Regions from separate parts of the Pseudomonas sp. GW821-FHT01E05 genome, predicted to be linked through region 1. Evidence: predicted binding sites of a transcription regulator. Region 1 holds the regulator's gene; each other region holds the start of a gene.

The links. The regulator sigma-54, encoded in region 1, starts transcription at its own class of promoters, with help from an activator protein. The targets are predictions, from matches to a motif close to ANTGGCATNNANNTTGCTNT.
Positions count from the first base shown of each region.
Region 2: AC07W5_RS28910 (pilin) is a predicted target of sigma-54. The motif match lies at 3,413-3,432, and genes of this name have one in related genera.
Region 3: glnK (P-II family nitrogen regulator) is a predicted target of sigma-54. The motif match lies at 1,249-1,268, and genes of this name have one in related genera.

Region 1 covers NZ_JBWKWW010000004.1:343,543-348,998, forward strand. The annotation lists gene lptA (lipopolysaccharide transport periplasmic protein LptA) at 1-497, shown strand, start outside; gene lptB (LPS export ABC transporter ATP-binding protein) at 497-1,222, shown strand; gene AC07W5_RS10895 (RNA polymerase factor sigma-54) at 1,493-2,986, shown strand; gene hpf (ribosome hibernation-promoting factor, HPF/YfiA family) at 3,063-3,371, shown strand; gene ptsN (PTS IIA-like nitrogen regulatory protein PtsN) at 3,384-3,848, shown strand; gene rapZ (RNase adapter RapZ) at 3,851-4,708, shown strand; gene AC07W5_RS10915 (HPr family phosphocarrier protein) at 4,724-4,996, shown strand; partial or broken gene AC07W5_RS10920 (ZIP family metal transporter) at 5,027-5,456, opposite strand, start outside.
Region 2 covers NZ_JBWKWW010000021.1:12,570-18,025, forward strand. The annotation lists gene AC07W5_RS28885 (hypothetical protein) at 65-280, shown strand; gene yacG (DNA gyrase inhibitor YacG) at 289-492, opposite strand; gene coaE (dephospho-CoA kinase) at 489-1,112, opposite strand; gene AC07W5_RS28900 (prepilin peptidase) at 1,109-1,981, opposite strand; gene AC07W5_RS28905 (type II secretion system F family protein) at 1,984-3,201, opposite strand; gene AC07W5_RS28910 (pilin) at 3,479-3,895, shown strand; gene AC07W5_RS28915 (BON domain-containing protein) at 4,268-4,624, shown strand; gene AC07W5_RS28920 (DUF748 domain-containing protein) at 4,847-5,456, opposite strand, start outside.
Region 3 covers NZ_JBWKWW010000001.1:321,304-326,759, forward strand. The annotation lists gene AC07W5_RS01575 (BRO-N domain-containing protein) at 1-396, opposite strand, end outside; gene AC07W5_RS01580 (accessory factor UbiK family protein) at 795-1,055, opposite strand; gene glnK (P-II family nitrogen regulator) at 1,475-1,813, shown strand; gene AC07W5_RS01590 (ammonium transporter) at 1,847-3,184, shown strand; gene AC07W5_RS01595 (secondary thiamine-phosphate synthase enzyme YjbQ) at 3,411-3,836, shown strand; gene sutA (dormancy-specific transcriptional regulator SutA) at 3,939-4,262, shown strand; gene AC07W5_RS01605 (HAD family hydrolase) at 4,467-5,171, opposite strand; gene xerC (tyrosine recombinase XerC) at 5,171-5,456, opposite strand, start outside.

The DNA of each region.
Region 1 (5,456 bases):
TGGGAAGCGTGAGCGCCTGGGCTCTGCCGACTGATAGCCAGCAACCCATCCGCATTCAGGCCGACGACGCTCAGTTGGACGACAAGAATGGCGTGGCCACCTACAAGGGCGACGTGATCATTACCCAGGGCTCGATGAAGATCACCGGTAATACCGTGACCATCACTCGCACCCCGGCAGGTGAAATCGACGTAGTGACCTCGGTGGGCAACCTGGCTTACTTCGAACAGCTGCAAAAGGCGACTGATCCAAAGCCTGTCCAGGCTTATGGTGTGACCATTCAGTATCACGCCGCGCAAAACCGTATCGTGCTGATCGACAAGGCCAAAGTGATCAACGACGGCAACACCACCGAAGGTGAGAAAATCGTCTACGACACCGTCAAACAGGTCGCTAACGCCGGTCGCGCCACCGGCAACAAGGTCACCCAGCAACGTCCGCGGGTCGACATGGTGATCCAGCCGAAAAAGAAAACTGACGAGCAGAAGGCCCAGTAATGGCAACTCTGAAAGCTCAGCATCTGGCCAAGAGCTACAAGAGCCGCCAGGTCGTGCGTGACGTCAGTCTGTCCATCGACAGCGGCCAGATCGTCGGCTTGCTCGGCCCTAACGGTGCCGGCAAGACCACCTGTTTCTACATGATCGTCGGGCTGGTCCAGGCCGATCAGGGTCGCGTACTGATCGACGACCTGGACGTCAGCCACCAGCCGATGCACGGCCGCGCACGGGCCGGCATCGGCTATCTGCCGCAAGAAGCATCGATCTTCCGCAAGCTGTCGGTTGCCGATAACATCATGGCCATTCTTGAGACCCGCAAGGAACTCGACAAGGCCGGACGTCGCCAGGAGCTGGAAAGCCTGCTGCAGGAATTCCACATCAACCATATCCGCGACAACCTCGGCATGAGCCTCTCCGGTGGCGAACGTCGTCGCGTGGAAATCGCCCGAGCCCTGGCCACCGCACCGAAGTTCATCCTGCTCGATGAACCGTTTGCCGGTGTGGATCCGATCTCGGTGGGAGACATCAAGCAGATCATTCATCACCTGAAGGCCAAGGGCATCGGCGTGCTGATCACAGATCACAACGTCCGTGAAACCCTGGATATCTGCGAGACCGCCTACATCGTTAACGACGGTCAACTGATCGCCGAAGGCGACTCCGCCACCATCCTGGCCAACGAGCTGGTCAAGGAAGTGTATCTGGGCCATGAGTTCCGCCTGTAAGCGCTGAGGTGTTGGGCAAGTCGTCAGAGCGCCGCTATCAATAAAACCCTATAAATTTTATTGTTACCGCGCTTTAGGCAAACACGCGCCCTCAGGTGTTCAGCCAATAGTCAGAGCGCCAGTAGCAATGAGATCCTGTAAATTTTTATTGTTACCGCGCTCTAGGCAAACACTTCAGTTTCAGGCATATAATTTGCTTATGTTTGGCGCTTCGGCGCCCTGTAGTGGATGGCGCATGTGCGCCGGCAAATAAGGTGTTAAGCCCCTGCCATGAAACCATCGCTAGTCTTGAGAATGGGCCAGCAGCTGACGATGACACCGCAGCTGCAACAGGCCATCCGCCTGCTCCAATTGTCGACCCTGGACCTGCAACAGGAAATTCAGGAGGCACTGGAGTCCAATCCGATGCTCGAACGCCAGGAAGAAGGCGACGACTTCGATAACGCCGACCCTCTGGCCGACAACGTCGAGCAGAAAGCCAATACCGATGTTCAGGAACCCTCTTACCAGGAAACCGCCCCGACGGTGGATAACCTCGAGGAAGGCGACTGGAACGAGCGCATCCCCAACGAATTACCTGTCGACACCGCTTGGGAAGATGTTTACCAGACCAGTGCCAGCAGCCTGCCGAGTAACGATGACGACGAGTGGGACTTCACCACCCGCACATCGGCCGGTGAGAGCCTGCAGAGTCATTTGCTCTGGCAACTGAACCTGGCACCGATGTCCGATACTGATCGCCTGATCGCCGTTACCCTGATCGATTGCATCAACAATCAGGGCTACCTGGACGAAACTCTTGAGGAAATCCTCGAAGCCTTCGACCCGGAACTGGACATCGAACTGGACGAGATTGAGGCCGTCCTGCACCGCATCCAGCAATTCGAACCCGCCGGTATCGGTGCGCGCAACCTCAGCGAATGCCTGTTGCTGCAGCTGCGTCAAATGCCAGCCAAAACACCTTGGCTGACCGAGGCTAAACGCCTGGTCACCGACTTCATCGACCTGCTTGGCAGCCGTGACTACAGCCAGCTGATGCGCCGTATGAAGCTCAAAGAGGACGAACTGCGGCAGATCATCGAGCTGGTGCAAAGCCTCAACCCGCGCCCGGGTTCTCAAATCGAATCCAGCGAAGCCGAGTACGTCGTCCCCGACGTCATCGTACGCAAGGACAACGAACGCTGGCTGGTGGAGTTGAATCAGGAATCCGTGCCGCGCCTGCGGGTCAACCCGCAGTACGCCGGTTTCGTGCGCCGGGCCGACACCAGCGCCGACAACACCTTCATGCGCAACCAGTTGCAGGAAGCGCGCTGGTTCATCAAAAGCCTGCAAAGCCGCAACGAAACCCTGATGAAAGTCGCCACCCAGATCGTCGAGCATCAACGGGGCTTTCTCGAGTACGGCGATGAGGCGATGAAACCGCTGGTGCTGCATGACATCGCCGAAGCGGTCGGCATGCACGAATCGACAATTTCCCGGGTCACCACCCAGAAATTCATGCATACCCCGCGCGGCATCTACGAACTGAAATATTTTTTCTCCAGCCACGTAAGCACCTCTGAAGGCGGTGAATGCTCGTCTACAGCGATCCGCGCGATCATCAAAAAACTGGTTGCAGCGGAAAATCAGAAAAAGCCGTTGAGTGACAGCAAGATCGCTGGTTTACTGGAGGCACAAGGCATTCAGGTAGCCCGTCGCACCGTCGCCAAATACCGCGAATCCCTTGGGATCGCGCCTTCGAGCGAACGTAAGCGTTTGATGTAACGGGCCACGCCACAGCGTTCCAGTGGCAGGCATTTCTGCCTGCCGCTTTATGCACTGGCAACGAAGGAGAAGCTGTATGCAAGTCAACATCAGTGGACACCAACTGGAAGTGACCGAACCCCTGCGCATCTACATCGGCGAAAAACTCGAACGATTGGAAAGGCATTTCGACAAGATCACCAATGTGCAAGTCACGATGACCGTCGAAAAGCTGAAGCAGAAAATCGAAGCTACCTTGCATATCCCCGGCAATGAAGTGGTCGCCAACGCCGAGCATGACGACATGTACGCGGCAATCGACGCACTCACCGACAAGCTGGATCGCCAACTCAAAAAGCACAAGGAAAAGACCCAGAGCCTCCTCCAGGGCGCAACAGGTCGTTAACACTCCCAACCCATGATTCGACTTGAAAACATCCTGACCCCCGGCCGTTCTTTGGTGAACGTGCCGGGCGGCAGTAAAAAGCGCGCCCTCGAGCAAATTGCCAACCTGATCAGCCGCGAAGTGCCGGATCTGGGGATGCAAGATGTCTTCGAGAGTCTGATAGCCCGTGAAAAACTTGGTTCAACCGGTTTTGGCAACGGCATCGCCATTCCCCACTGCCGCCTCAAAGGCTGCGAATCGCCCATCAGTGCCTTGATGCACCTGGACGCCCCCATAGATTTCGACGCCATCGATGGTGCTCCGGTCGACCTGCTGTTTGTCCTGCTGGTCCCGCAAGCCGCTACCGATGCGCATCTGGAACTGCTTCGGCAAATTGCCAGCATGCTTGATCGCAAGGAAGTGCGCGAAAAACTTCGCAGCGCCGCAACTAATGAAGCCCTGTACCAGGTTGTCCTGGACGAGCAGAACGGTCATTAATCATGCGTTTGATCATTGTCAGCGGCCGATCCGGCTCCGGTAAAAGCACGGCCCTCGATGTATTGGAGGACAACGGTTACTACTGCATCGACAACCTGCCGGCCGGCCTGCTTCCGGAATTGGCCGAACGTGCGTTGATTCACACTGAACTGGCGCAACCGCTGGTTGCGGTTTCCATCGACGCCCGTAACTTGCCCAGCCATCTGTCGCGCTTTCCGGAGCTTTTGGAAGAAGTGCGCAGCCGGCACATCCAATGCGACGTGCTGTATCTGGACGCCGACGAGGAAACCCTGCTCAAGCGATTCTCGGAAACCCGTCGACGCCACCCCCTGAGCACCGCCAATCGGTCGCTCGCCGAAGCCATTGATGATGAAACCAACCTGCTTGGGCCGATTGCCGACCTCGCTGATCTGAAGCTCAACACCACCCATCTGAACCTGTATCAACTGCGCGATACCATCAAACTTCGCCTGCTGAACCAGCCGGAGCCGGGCACGGCGTTTCTGGTCGAATCTTTCGGCTTCAAACGCGGAATGCCGGTCGATGCTGACCTGGTATTCGATGTGCGCTGCCTACCCAATCCATACTGGAAACCGGAGTTGCGCGATCAGTCCGGGCTGGACCAGCCGGTTGCCGAGTATCTGGCTGCTCAGCCGGATGTCGAAGAAATGTTCCAGGATATCTCTGCGTATTTGCTGAAATGGCTGCCCCGCTTTGCCGCCAGCAACCGCGCCTACGTCACCATTGCCATTGGCTGCACCGGCGGGCATCACCGCTCCGTCTACCTGACCGAACGTCTGGGCCAGGCTCTACAAAAGTCCCTGAAGAACGTCCAGGTTCGCCACCGCGACCTAAGCTAAAGGATTCACACCGCGATGCCCGCTCTGGAAATTGAAATCATCAACAAGCTGGGTTTACATGCCCGAGCATCTGCCAAGTTTGTCGGCGTAGCAGGTCAATATCCCTGCCAGATAAAAGCCGGACGTACCCCTGAATCCATGGTCGATGGCAAAAGCATCATGGCCATGATGATGCTCGCTGCCGGTAAAGGCACCAAAATCCATCTCTGCACTGAAGGCGAACAAGAACAGGAAGCGCTGAATGCGCTGGTTGCGCTGATCAATAACTTCTTCGACGAAGGCGAATAAAAGCTCGGCGGCCCGAGCCTTCGGCGGCGCCTACGCAAGCGCGGTATTCATGACTGTCATCAGACAGAACCCGATACACAGCCCCAGGCTGGCCAGCTTGTCGTGGCCATTGCACGGTGACTCTGGGATCACCTCGTGAGTCACCACCAGCAGCATCGCGCCTGCAGCCAACGCCAACCCCAGTGGCAAGAGCAACTCGGCCAGACTCACCAGCCAGGCACACAACAACGCGAAGACCGGCTCAACCAAACCTGAAGCCGCGCCGACCAGGAACGCCTTGACCCGCGACATCCCTGCCCCGGCTAATACCAAAGCGATCACCAAACCTTCCGGCACATCCTGTAAAGCGATGCCCATGGCCAAACTGTCGGCGTCGGGCATCCCACCGCCGGCAGACACACCGACCGCCATGCCTTCCGGGATGTTGTGAGCAATGATGGCAAATACAAATTGCCAGATC
Region 2 (5,456 bases), on a different contig from region 1:
ATCCGGATCAAGGACTCAAATCATGGCGCCCGGCATGCTCTGGAAAATCTTCAGGAGCACGGTCATGAGTGTCTACGAATGGGCAAGGCAGGAACTGCGCAGGAGTCTGGATACGGCGCAAGAAGTGGGTTTTGATCCGGGGTTGAGTCTGCGCGCCTTGCTCAGTGCTGTGGTGCAGCAGAGCAAGGGCATACGCAGCGTCGAGGATCTGGCGGATGAGTTGCAGTTTCTGGCCGAGAACCTCGACGAGGGGCAGGATTATGGTTTTATGCGGCCGTGATTTTCTAATTAGTGCGTACGAGGATCGAAGTCCTCGGAGAACATCTCGTCTTCGGCATCCGGGCTGACCGGGATCTTGTGTTCTTCGGCGGCCCAGGCACCCAGGTCGATCAGTTTGCAGCGGTCCGAGCAGAACGGCCGGTTGAGATTGGTTGCGCTCCATTCCACAGGGGCACCGCAGGTTGGGCATTCGACGGTCAGGGTTTGGCTCATGACTGGCCTCCACGCAAAGTAAGATAAAAGTGATGCAGGCGTTCGACCTCGCTGTGCAGCCAGTTTAGATCGCGGTCATTGACCAGTACATCGTCGGCATGGCGCAAGCGTTCTTCACGGCTGGCCTGGACTTTGAGAATCGCCTGGACCTGTTGCTCGCTGGTCTGGTCGCGCAGCAGGGTTCGCTCGATTTGCAGTTGCTCTGGCGCATCGATCACCAGGACACGTTGAGCCAGCGCGTACTGTCCGGATTCGACCAATAGCGGCGACACCAGAATCGCGTAAGGCGACTGGGCCTTGGCCAAATGACTGGCGATTTCCTGACCGATCAGTGGGTGCAACAGGGATTCGAGCCAGCGCCGCTCTTCAGGAACTTCGAAAATCAGCCTGCGCAACGCCGCACGATCCAGTTGACCATCCGCTTGCAGCACGCCCGCACCGAAGTGCTCGGCGATTTTCGCCAGTGCCGGACGCCCCGGCTCGACAACCCAACGAGCGGCATGATCGGCATCGACCAGATGCACACCGAGGTCAATGAAGTGCTGAGCCGCGGCACTTTTGCCGCTGCCGATCCCGCCGGTCAGGCCAAGAATCCAGGGTTTGATAACAGAGGTAGTCATTTGAAACCGACAGACTGCAAGTAGGAGTCGGTTATTTGACCACCCCAGAGCAACGCAATCCAGCCGGCAATTGCCAGATAAGGGCCGAAAGGAATTGGCGTCGAAGTTTGCGCGTTACGCACGCGCAGCAAAATCAGGCCCAGAACGGCGCCGACCAAGGATGACAGCAGAATCGTCAGCGGCAGAATTTGCCAGCCGCCCCAGGCACCGAGCATCGCCAGGAGCTTGAAGTCACCAAAACCCATACCGTCCTTGCCAGTGAGCAGCTTGAACAGCCAATACACCGACCACAGGCTCATGTAGCCGGCCACCGCGCCCCACAAAGCGTCGTGCAAGGACACGAACAGGCCGAAGCTGTTGACGATCAAGCCCAGCCAAAGTATCGGTAGAACCAAGGCATCTGGCAGCAGTTGATGGTCGGCATCGATCAAGCTCATCGCCAGCAAGCCCCAGCTCAAGATCAATACCAGCCCCGCCTGCCAGCCAAAACCGAAATGCCAGGCGACGAAGGCAGAAAGCAGTCCGCAGGCCAGTTCGGTGACCGGGTAGCGTTTGCTGATAGGGGCTTTGCACTTCGCACAGCGGCCTCTCAATAGCAGATAGCTGAGGACGGGGATGTTTTCCCAGACCCGAATCGGCTGAGCGCAGTGCGGGCATTGAGAGTGGGGCAGCAGCAGGTTGTAGGTCGGGCCTGGCACCTCTGGCGGTAAGCCCAACACATCATGGGCTTGCTCCCTCCATTCGCGTTCGAGCATTTTTGGCAGGCGCCAGACCAGCACGTTGAGGAAGCTGCCGATAATCAGTCCCAGGACCAGCACTGATACAACAAAGGCCAGCGGATGTTTGGCCAAAAAATCGTTCAAGGGCATATTCAGATCGCTGAGCCGAGTTGGAAGATGGGCAGGTACATGGCTACCACCAGACCGCCGACGATAACGCCAAGAGTCACCATGATGAACGGCTCCATCAGACTGGTCAGGTTATCGACCATATTGTCGACTTCACCCTCATAGTAAGTTGCGACCTTTTCCAGCATGTCGTCCAGTGCACCCGATTCTTCGCCAATGGCGGTCATCTGGATCGCCATGTTCGGGAAGACGCCGCAAGTGCGCATGGAGAAATTCAGCTGTATGCCGTTCGAGACATCCTGCCTGATGCGATTGACCGCATTCGTGAACACGATATTGCCTGTGACGCCAGCCACCGAATCCAGAGCTTGCACCAGTGGTACGCCGGCAGCAAAGGTGGTGGAGAGTGTGCGGGCATAACGAGCCACGGCTGATTTGTACATCAGCGTGCCCACCAGCGGCAGTTTCAGCAGGCTGACGTCCAGCCAGTCACGCAAGCGTTGTGAACGTTTGCGCGTATGCCGGAAACCAAATACCACAGCGACAATCCCGACCAGCACCAGTAGCCACCACTGCTGCATGAACTCCGAGAGGGCGATGACCATCAGGGTGAAGGCCGGGAGTTGCGCACCTAAACCTGAAAATACCGTCTGGAATTGCGGGACCACCTTGACCAGCAGAATGCCAGTCACAATGCTCGCGACGAAGATCACGGCCAAGGGGTAGGTCATGGCTTTCTTGATCCTGGCTTTGAGGGTTTCACTCTTTTCCTTGTAGGTTGCCACCCGCTCCAACAAGGTTTCCAGAGCTCCGGCCTGCTCACCGGCGTCCACCAGGTTGCAGTACAGGTCATCGAAATACCGCGGTTTTTTGCGCAGCGCTGCGGCAAAACTGTTGCCGGCCGCGACTTCCTGTTTCACCTCGCTCACCAATTTGCGCATGTTGGGGTTATCGAAACCTTCACCGATGATGTCGAAGGACTGCAGCAACGGTACTCCGGCTTTCATCATGGTCGCCATCTGACGGGTGAACAGAGCGATATCCACGGGTTTGATGCGTTTGCCGGCGTTAAAGATCGAGCCGTTTTTTTTTCGTACTTTGCCCGGGCTAATGCCTTGCTTGCGTAACTGCGCCTTGATCAGCAGCGGATTATGGCCGCTCAGTTCGCCGGTCATTTTGGTGCCTTTTCTATCGGTACCTTCCCACGCGTAAACACTGACTTTTACTGCTTTGACTGCCATCGTTCAGTCTCACCACTTTATCGATCCCGGCTCGCCCCACCGTGTTGGCAGGGTGTTGACCCGCAAGTCGATGGATTTGATTTATAGCGTAGTCGGTCAGATCAGCAAGCCAGCGGCAGGCGAGTGACAAAAAGTGTCATTTTGTGCAGTTTCTGGGGATAAGGGCGATGCGCCAGCAGCCTCGCGCACCCGCAGACAAAGGCCCAACGTGTTTGGCATGCACTGTGCATTGACCTGTATAGGTCATCAGACTTCACTTAATGCCTGGAGCTCGTCTATGAATAGTCAAAAAGGGTTTACCTTGATCGAGCTGTTGATCGTGGTCGCGATCATCGGCATTTTGGCCACCTTTGCGTTGCCGCTTTATACGAAATATCAGGCGCGGGCCAAGAGTACGGCCGGTCTGGCAGAGATATCCGCGCTGAAAGTTTCATTTGAAGACATCATCAATCAGGGCACCGATCCGACATTAGCCTTGGTGGGCGGCACCGCTACTACGTCTAACTGCACAATGACCGCATCAGGTACCGCCTCGACGGGTGCAGGCACAATTGCTTGCACGATTCTGAATGCTCCGGGCCCTGTGCTGAGCAAAACCATCACTCTCACCCGCACACACGACGAGGGCTGGACCTGCTCTACCACTGTGGAGCCTGAGTACTCTCCAAAAGGTTGTGCTGCCAGCGGTACGTAGCGTTCTCGCAAGCCGGTAATACCAGTAAGAAATGCCCCGGCTAGTGAAGTCAGGGCACTTCTTATGGGGAAAATCGAAGATGAACCGAGGGTGATCAGCGGCGTCGTTTCAGTCTATTCATAGCAGGTTAGATCAAACTGTAAATGGCCAGAAACTCAGGGTGTCAGGAACTTTTGTGATACTCGCAACTTGCATGCAGATTACATACAGGTCATGCAATCTGCACGATTCAGGAACTTTGCTTATATCTCAATACATTGATTTTTAAGCATTTATTTTCATCCTGGAGTTGGCACAACGCCTGCTATATCTCTGCTAGACCCTGTCGCCAAAGCACGGCGCAGGCTTTCTGGAAAAACAGGAGTTACTCGTATGAAGAGGTTCGCTATCGCCGCCGCTACGGCAACCACTCTGACCCTGACCATGGCCAACGCTGCATTTGCCCAGACCACTCAAACCACCCAGTCGCCAATGCTTGTGGCTGCAGGTGAAATGGCCAAGGTCAAGGAAGTCACTTCTGACACCTGGATCACGACTAAAGTGAAAAGCGATCTGGTAACCGAGAAAGGTATTCCTGGCACTGACATCAAAGTTGAAACCAACAAAGGCGTGGTTTCTTTGTCCTCGACTGTTCTTGTAACCGACGCACAGAAAAAAATGGCAGTGGATATCACCAGGAAAATCAAAGGCGTAAAAGCCGTATCGGCTGACGGTCTGAAAGCCGAGTAGGGTTCAAGCTTCTCGCCTGGGCTGGGAGAAGGGGACGACAGGCGCTCCAGCAGTACGCCTGTCATTCCTCCAAGGTTCATGCCAAAGGCCATGCAGACGTGGTCATTACAGAATCCGGCACTGAGTGTCGGAGCTTGTTTTATTTGAAGCGCAGCGTATCGGCTTGAGCCTGGCTGGCGGCAGAGGCCAATGCCAGGCTGAGCAAGAAGCGTGTTTGCATGTTTACTCGCTGTCCAGATGCAGCGGCGTGATTACCCGACCATCACTTTGAGCTTGCCCAAGATTAGCGTCGATGAAGTAAACCCGATCGTCAGCCAACTGCCCTTTGTCCACCAGAAAGTCCTTGATGCTGCTGGCCCGATCTTGTCCCAGTTGACGTAGGAGAACGTCGCTTTCGCTCCAGAATTTAATCAAACCCTCACGCAGCTTTGCCGTGCGTTCGTCGCGGCTCAGTTGCGTCCATTCGGCCGGTGGCTGTGTTTTCAGGCGGGTGCGATAGATGCCTTCGAGCAACGGCGCCTTTTCGCTGTCCGGCACCTCTAACAGCGAGGCTTGCGCAGGGACCTTCTCACCGCGGCGTTGAAGCATTTTGTAGTAGTTGTATTGATATTCACGCTCTAGCCGCTGTTCGGCGATCGGTGGGCCGTCACTGCTCTGGGCGCTGGTGCCTTCAATCTCCAGTTTCAGGGCCGGGCGCTCTTTCAGGGCGTTGGCCAGTTTGGTCAACGTCGATTCGGAGTCCTTACTCAGGTCACTGGAGCCTGGAGCGAACAACACGCTGCCGAGATCTTCCGAGCCGCCGCCGCCGCTGACCAGACCGCCAATAAACTTG
Region 3 (5,456 bases), on a different contig from region 1:
GTGCAACAGGCTCAGGGACATCTGCGGCCAATCCAGCAGGCTCAGAATCGGGCGTTCGCTTGAAGTCGCTTGCTGGGCATCCCTCAACGCAGGGACCACATCGTGAGTCAGCCACTCCCGCAAACCCCGGTACTCCGGGCAGTAGTGATAGACCAGTAACGCATAGACCCCGGACTCGCTGATCAGTAGCGTGTGCTCAACCTTGCCATGGCAAAGCAGCCGCAAGGTCTGGCGCTGATCGGAATCAAGTTTGCGCAACGCGCGCTCATCCAGAAAAAGCCGGAGCAAACGCCCAAGATCGCGGGCGCTGAACCATGCCTGGTTTTCCAGCAGGAGTGCGTGGAGGTGGAGTTTGTGGCGGGTGAAGACGTGGGGAATTAGATGATTTTCATCCATGATGCAGTACCCAAAATTCGCTTGAAGTGACTGCCACTGATCGTCGCCAAACGATAGGGGTGGCAGCTGTGCGCGGGTTGGCGAACCGGTGCAAGCGAAAACCGGCAGACCCGAAGGTCTCCCACACACAGCCGCCATGACGCGTATCGAGAATTGAAATGCCCGATATCGGATGGTGGACGCGGTGCGTCGCAAGCTTCCGGGTCGCCAAACCCAGTGCTGATGTTCAGCAGGGGACGAGAGTAGAGATCCAGGTTTTGCTGTGCAAGCGGGAATTGCTGAAGGCTTTTGTAAGAATCAGCCGAGATGCGTGGGGGTATTCGGAATTGCTTGAAGGTCGTTCCGACCTATCGCGGGCAAGCCTCGCTCCTACAGGAGGAGCGGGGTGGACGATAACGTCATTCTGCAGGCGGACTCAGCTTCGCTTCAAGTTCGGCCACCTTCGCTTCAAGACTCTCCAGCCGAGCGCGCGTGCGCGCCAGTACCACCATCTGGCTGTCGAACTCTTCTCTGCTCACCAGATCAAGCTTGCTGAAGCCGCTTTGCAGCAGGGCTTTGAACTGGCTTTCGATTTCGTTGCGTGGCAGCGGGGTGTCGCCGCTGAACAGGCGGGAAGCGTGGCCGCTCAGGGCGTCGAGGAGATCTTTGGGCGCGAGCATGGGAGGTGTCCTGAAAACTGATGGCCGCCAGTGTATCACGCAGTGTCTATAGTCAATGGCGCAGGCAGGGATGCACGCTTTTCGCGCATGTTGGCGGGCGATCGCGCACTGTTGTTGTGCGTATCTGTTGCGCTGGTTGTAAACAGACGCCTGCTGCAGCGGCCAAGGGATTGAAATCAATGGGTTTTCACGAGATGGCAAGCTTTCTGCTTAGTCGTTGGTAACCCATGCACTGATGCAGTCGCTGTGACGAATGCAGTGCGCCGGGCGGAACGGGGAAGTGTTTCGTCAGGAGCGGTTAGCTGGCGTCGGGATGGCTGAGTCAGGCCGACGATGCGTTACAAAGCCAGGCACTGCGCTTAGACTTGAGACGGGTTTGTTTTCCTGGGGCAAGTCCACCAATTCGGGAGAGAGTTTTCATGAAGCTAGTCACTGCCATCATCAAGCCGTTCAAACTGGACGATGTGCGCGAGTCGTTGTCCGAGATCGGCGTGCAGGGCATTACCGTTACTGAAGTCAAAGGCTTCGGTCGGCAGAAGGGTCACACCGAGCTGTATCGCGGCGCGGAGTACGTGGTCGATTTTCTGCCCAAGGTGAAGATTGATGTCGCCATTGACGACAAGGATCTTGATCGGGTTATCGAGGCGATAACCAAGGCGGCCAACACCGGCAAGATTGGTGACGGCAAGATCTTTGTGGTCAATCTGGAACAGGCTATTCGCATCCGTACCGGCGAAACCGACACCGACGCAATCTAAGCCACCAAACCCAACGCCCCAGGAGAAAACAATATGACTCTGCGTAATTTCGCAGGGCTAGGAGCCCTGTTGTCCCTCGTAATGCCCAGCCTGGCCATGGCGGCAGATCCGGTGGCGGCTCCAGTCCTCAACTCCGGCGATACCGCCTGGATGTTGACCTCCACTGCACTCGTGCTGTTCATGACTATTCCCGGCCTCGCGCTGTTCTACGGCGGCATGGTTCGCTCCAAAAACATTCTTTCGGTGATGATGCAGTGCTTTGCCATTACCGGTCTGGTCACCATCCTGTGGTTCTTGTATGGCTACAGCATGGCGTTTGACACGACTGGCATGGAAGTAAACGTCGTCAACTTCAACTCGTTTGTCGGCAGCTTCGCCAAGGCCTTCCTGGCCGGCATCACGCCCGCCAGTATTACCGGTCCTACGGCGCTGTTTCCTGAGGCGGTTTTCGTTACTTATCAGATGACCTTCGCGATCATCACCCCGGCGCTGATTGTCGGTGCCTTTGCCGAGCGGATGAAGTTCTCCGCGATGCTGATCTTCATGGGTTTGTGGTTCACCCTGATTTACGCACCGATTGCGCACATGGTCTGGAGTGGTCCGGGTTCGCTGCTGGGTGACTGGGGCGTGCTCGACTTTGCTGGCGGCACCGTGGTGCATATCAACGCCGGTGTCGCCGGGCTGGTGGCCTGTCTGGTGCTGGGCAAGCGTAAAGGCTTCCCGACCACGCCGATGGCGCCGCACAACCTTGGTTACACCCTGATGGGCGCCGCCATGCTGTGGGTCGGCTGGTTCGGCTTTAACGCTGGTTCCGCCGCTGCGGCCAACGGCACTGCCGGCATGGCGATGCTGGTGACTCAAATCGCTACCGCTGCTGCGGCCCTGGGCTGGATGTTCGCCGAGTGGCTGACCCACGGCAAACCTAGCGCACTGGGTATCGCTTCGGGTGTGGTTGCCGGTCTGGTGGCGATTACCCCGGCGGCCGGTACGGTCGGCCCGATGGGTTCGCTGATTATCGGTCTGGCGGCGGGTGTGGTGTGCTTCTTCTGCGCGACCACCCTGAAACGCAAACTGGGTTATGACGACTCCCTGGACGCCTTCGGCGTGCACGGTATCGGCGGTATCCTTGGCGCGATCCTCACCGGTGCGTTCGCGGCTCCGTCGCTGGGCGGTTTCGGCACCGTGACTGATATAGCGGCGCAGGTCTGGATTCAGTGCAAAGGTGTTGGCTTCACGGTGATCTACACCGCGATCGCGACCTTCATCATTCTCAAGGTGCTGGACGCCGTCATGGGGCTGCGTATCACCGAAGAGGAAGAGTCGGTCGGCCTCGATCTGGCGCAACACAACGAGCGCGCCTACAACGTGTAAGTTCTCGAGAAAGAAACGCGAGAAAAAAATGCCCGACCCCGTCGGGCATTTTTTTGTCTGGCTTTTGTCGATAAGGGAACAGCTGAAAGGTTTTTTCCTTCGCTCCCAGGCGTGTTCATCGAAGCTGTTTTTTTTGGGCCAATGACTTACAGCATTGAAGGAATATTAGACCCTTTGTTTTTTCCCTGAGCGCGCTAGAATGCGCGCCGAATGTGCGGAGAACTGTATGTGGCAACAGACTCTGATTACCCTGCGGGCAAGGCCCCGGGGCTTTCATCTGGTAACGGACGAGTTACTCGCCGGCCTGCCTGAATTGAAGGCATGTCGGGTCGGTCTGGTGCATTTGTGGCTGCAGCATACCTCGGCGTCGTTGACCATCAACGAGAACGCCGACCCGGCGGTACGTCGCGACTTCGAACGTTTTTTCAATCGGCTGATCCCACAAGGCATGGCCGGCTATGAACATGAGGACGAAGGCGCGGATGATCTCCCGGCGCACTTCAAGGCCAGCTTGCTTGGCTGTCAGTTGAGTTTGCCGGTGACGGCAGGTCGACTGGCGTTAGGTAGCTGGCAAGGTGTTTATCTGGGCGAGCATCGTGATCATGGTGGTGCTCGTAAAGTCCTTGTCACCTTGCACGGCGATGGGGCATAAACCGCTGGTTACCAGCGGATATTGATTTTTTTCCGGCAGCCGTCGACAGTCGGCGTAGCTGGGCTATAACTAATCTGCTTTTCGCAAGTCATGAGGTAGAACATGAGCGACGATGATCTGGAAAACGACGACCTCGAAGTAGGTGACGAAGACGAGACCGAAGAAGGTCTCGAAACGGCGGCCGAAGACGTTGCTGACGACGACAGCAGCGATGTGCCTGTTCCGACCGCTAAAGGCAAGGCCAAGGCTGCTATTTCAGTCGATGAGCTGCCGAGTGTCGAAGCCAAGAACAAAGAGCGTGATGCTCTGGCGCGCGCTATGGAGGAGTTTCTCTCCAAAGGCGGCAAAGTGCAGGAAGTCGAGGCCAACGTGGTGGCCGATCCACCAAAAAAGCCTGACAACAAGTACGGCAGCCGTCCTATCTAAGCGCGCCGGTTACTTGCTTGCTGAAAAAGCCCGCCGTCGCTGCGGGCTTTTTCATGGGCGTAAGGAAATGGTCTTGGGCTTGGCGCGATACCCTGTGGGAGCGAGCTTGCTCGCGATGAGGGCGTAACATTCGGAATTGATATCGGCTGACACTCCGCTATCGCGAGCAAGCTCGCTCCCACAGGGGGTATGTGATATTCAGGTTCAGTGTTGGGCGCTCCACCGTGCCAGCAACGCAGGCAGTTCAGTCAAACTGCGAATCTCGGCATCCGGCGCCTTCTCGGCTTCCCACACTTTACCCGCCGGGTTGAACCAGATCGCCCGCAGTCCGGCTTGCTGCGCGCCGGCAATGTCATCCCCTGGATGATCGCCGATATGCACGGCGGTTTGCGCTGTCGCCTCACCACGTTGCAAGGCTTCGTGAAACAGGCGCGAATCCGGTTTGGCAATGCCGATGTCTTCGGCACAAAGGGCAAACTTGAAGTAGTCCGCAAGGCCCAGGCGGCGGACATCAGCATTGCCGTTGGTGACGACCCCAAGCGTGTAGTGCCTGGCGAGGACTTCAAGGGTCGGTTGCACCTCAGGAAATATCTCGAGCTGATGCCGCGCGTGCAGAAACACTTCAAAGCCCTGATCGGCCAGTTCCGACGCTTGCTGATGGGCGTAACCGGCTTCCTCCAGTGCGTGGAACAACACTCTGCGCCGCAAGGCGCTGATCCGGTGCTTGAGGCCAGGTTCGTTGCTCAGGACACGCTCACGGATCGCCCAGAGGTGTTCGACAGCTACACCGCCGAGGTCTGGCGCGTGCTCGGCCAGCCACTGGCGCAGTACCGCTTCCGCGCTGACGATGACCGGGGCGGTGTCCCACAGGGTGTCGTCGAGGTCGAAAGTGATCAGTTTGATCGTCATTACTCACCGCCTTTGTTGCGTTTGGCCCGAGGATGGGCGCTGTCGTAGACCGACGCCAAATGCTGGAAATCCAGATGAGTGTAAATCTGCGTGGTCTTGATGTCCGAGTGACCGAGCAACTCCTGCACGGCGCGCAGGTCTTGCGAGGACTCCAGCAGGTGGCTGGCGAAGGAGTGCCGAAGCATGTGCGGATGCAGGTTCTGCCCCAGTTCGCGCTCGCCAGCGGCTTTGACACGCAGCTGGATGGCTCGCGGTCCCAGGCGCCGGCCCTGTTGGCTGACGAAT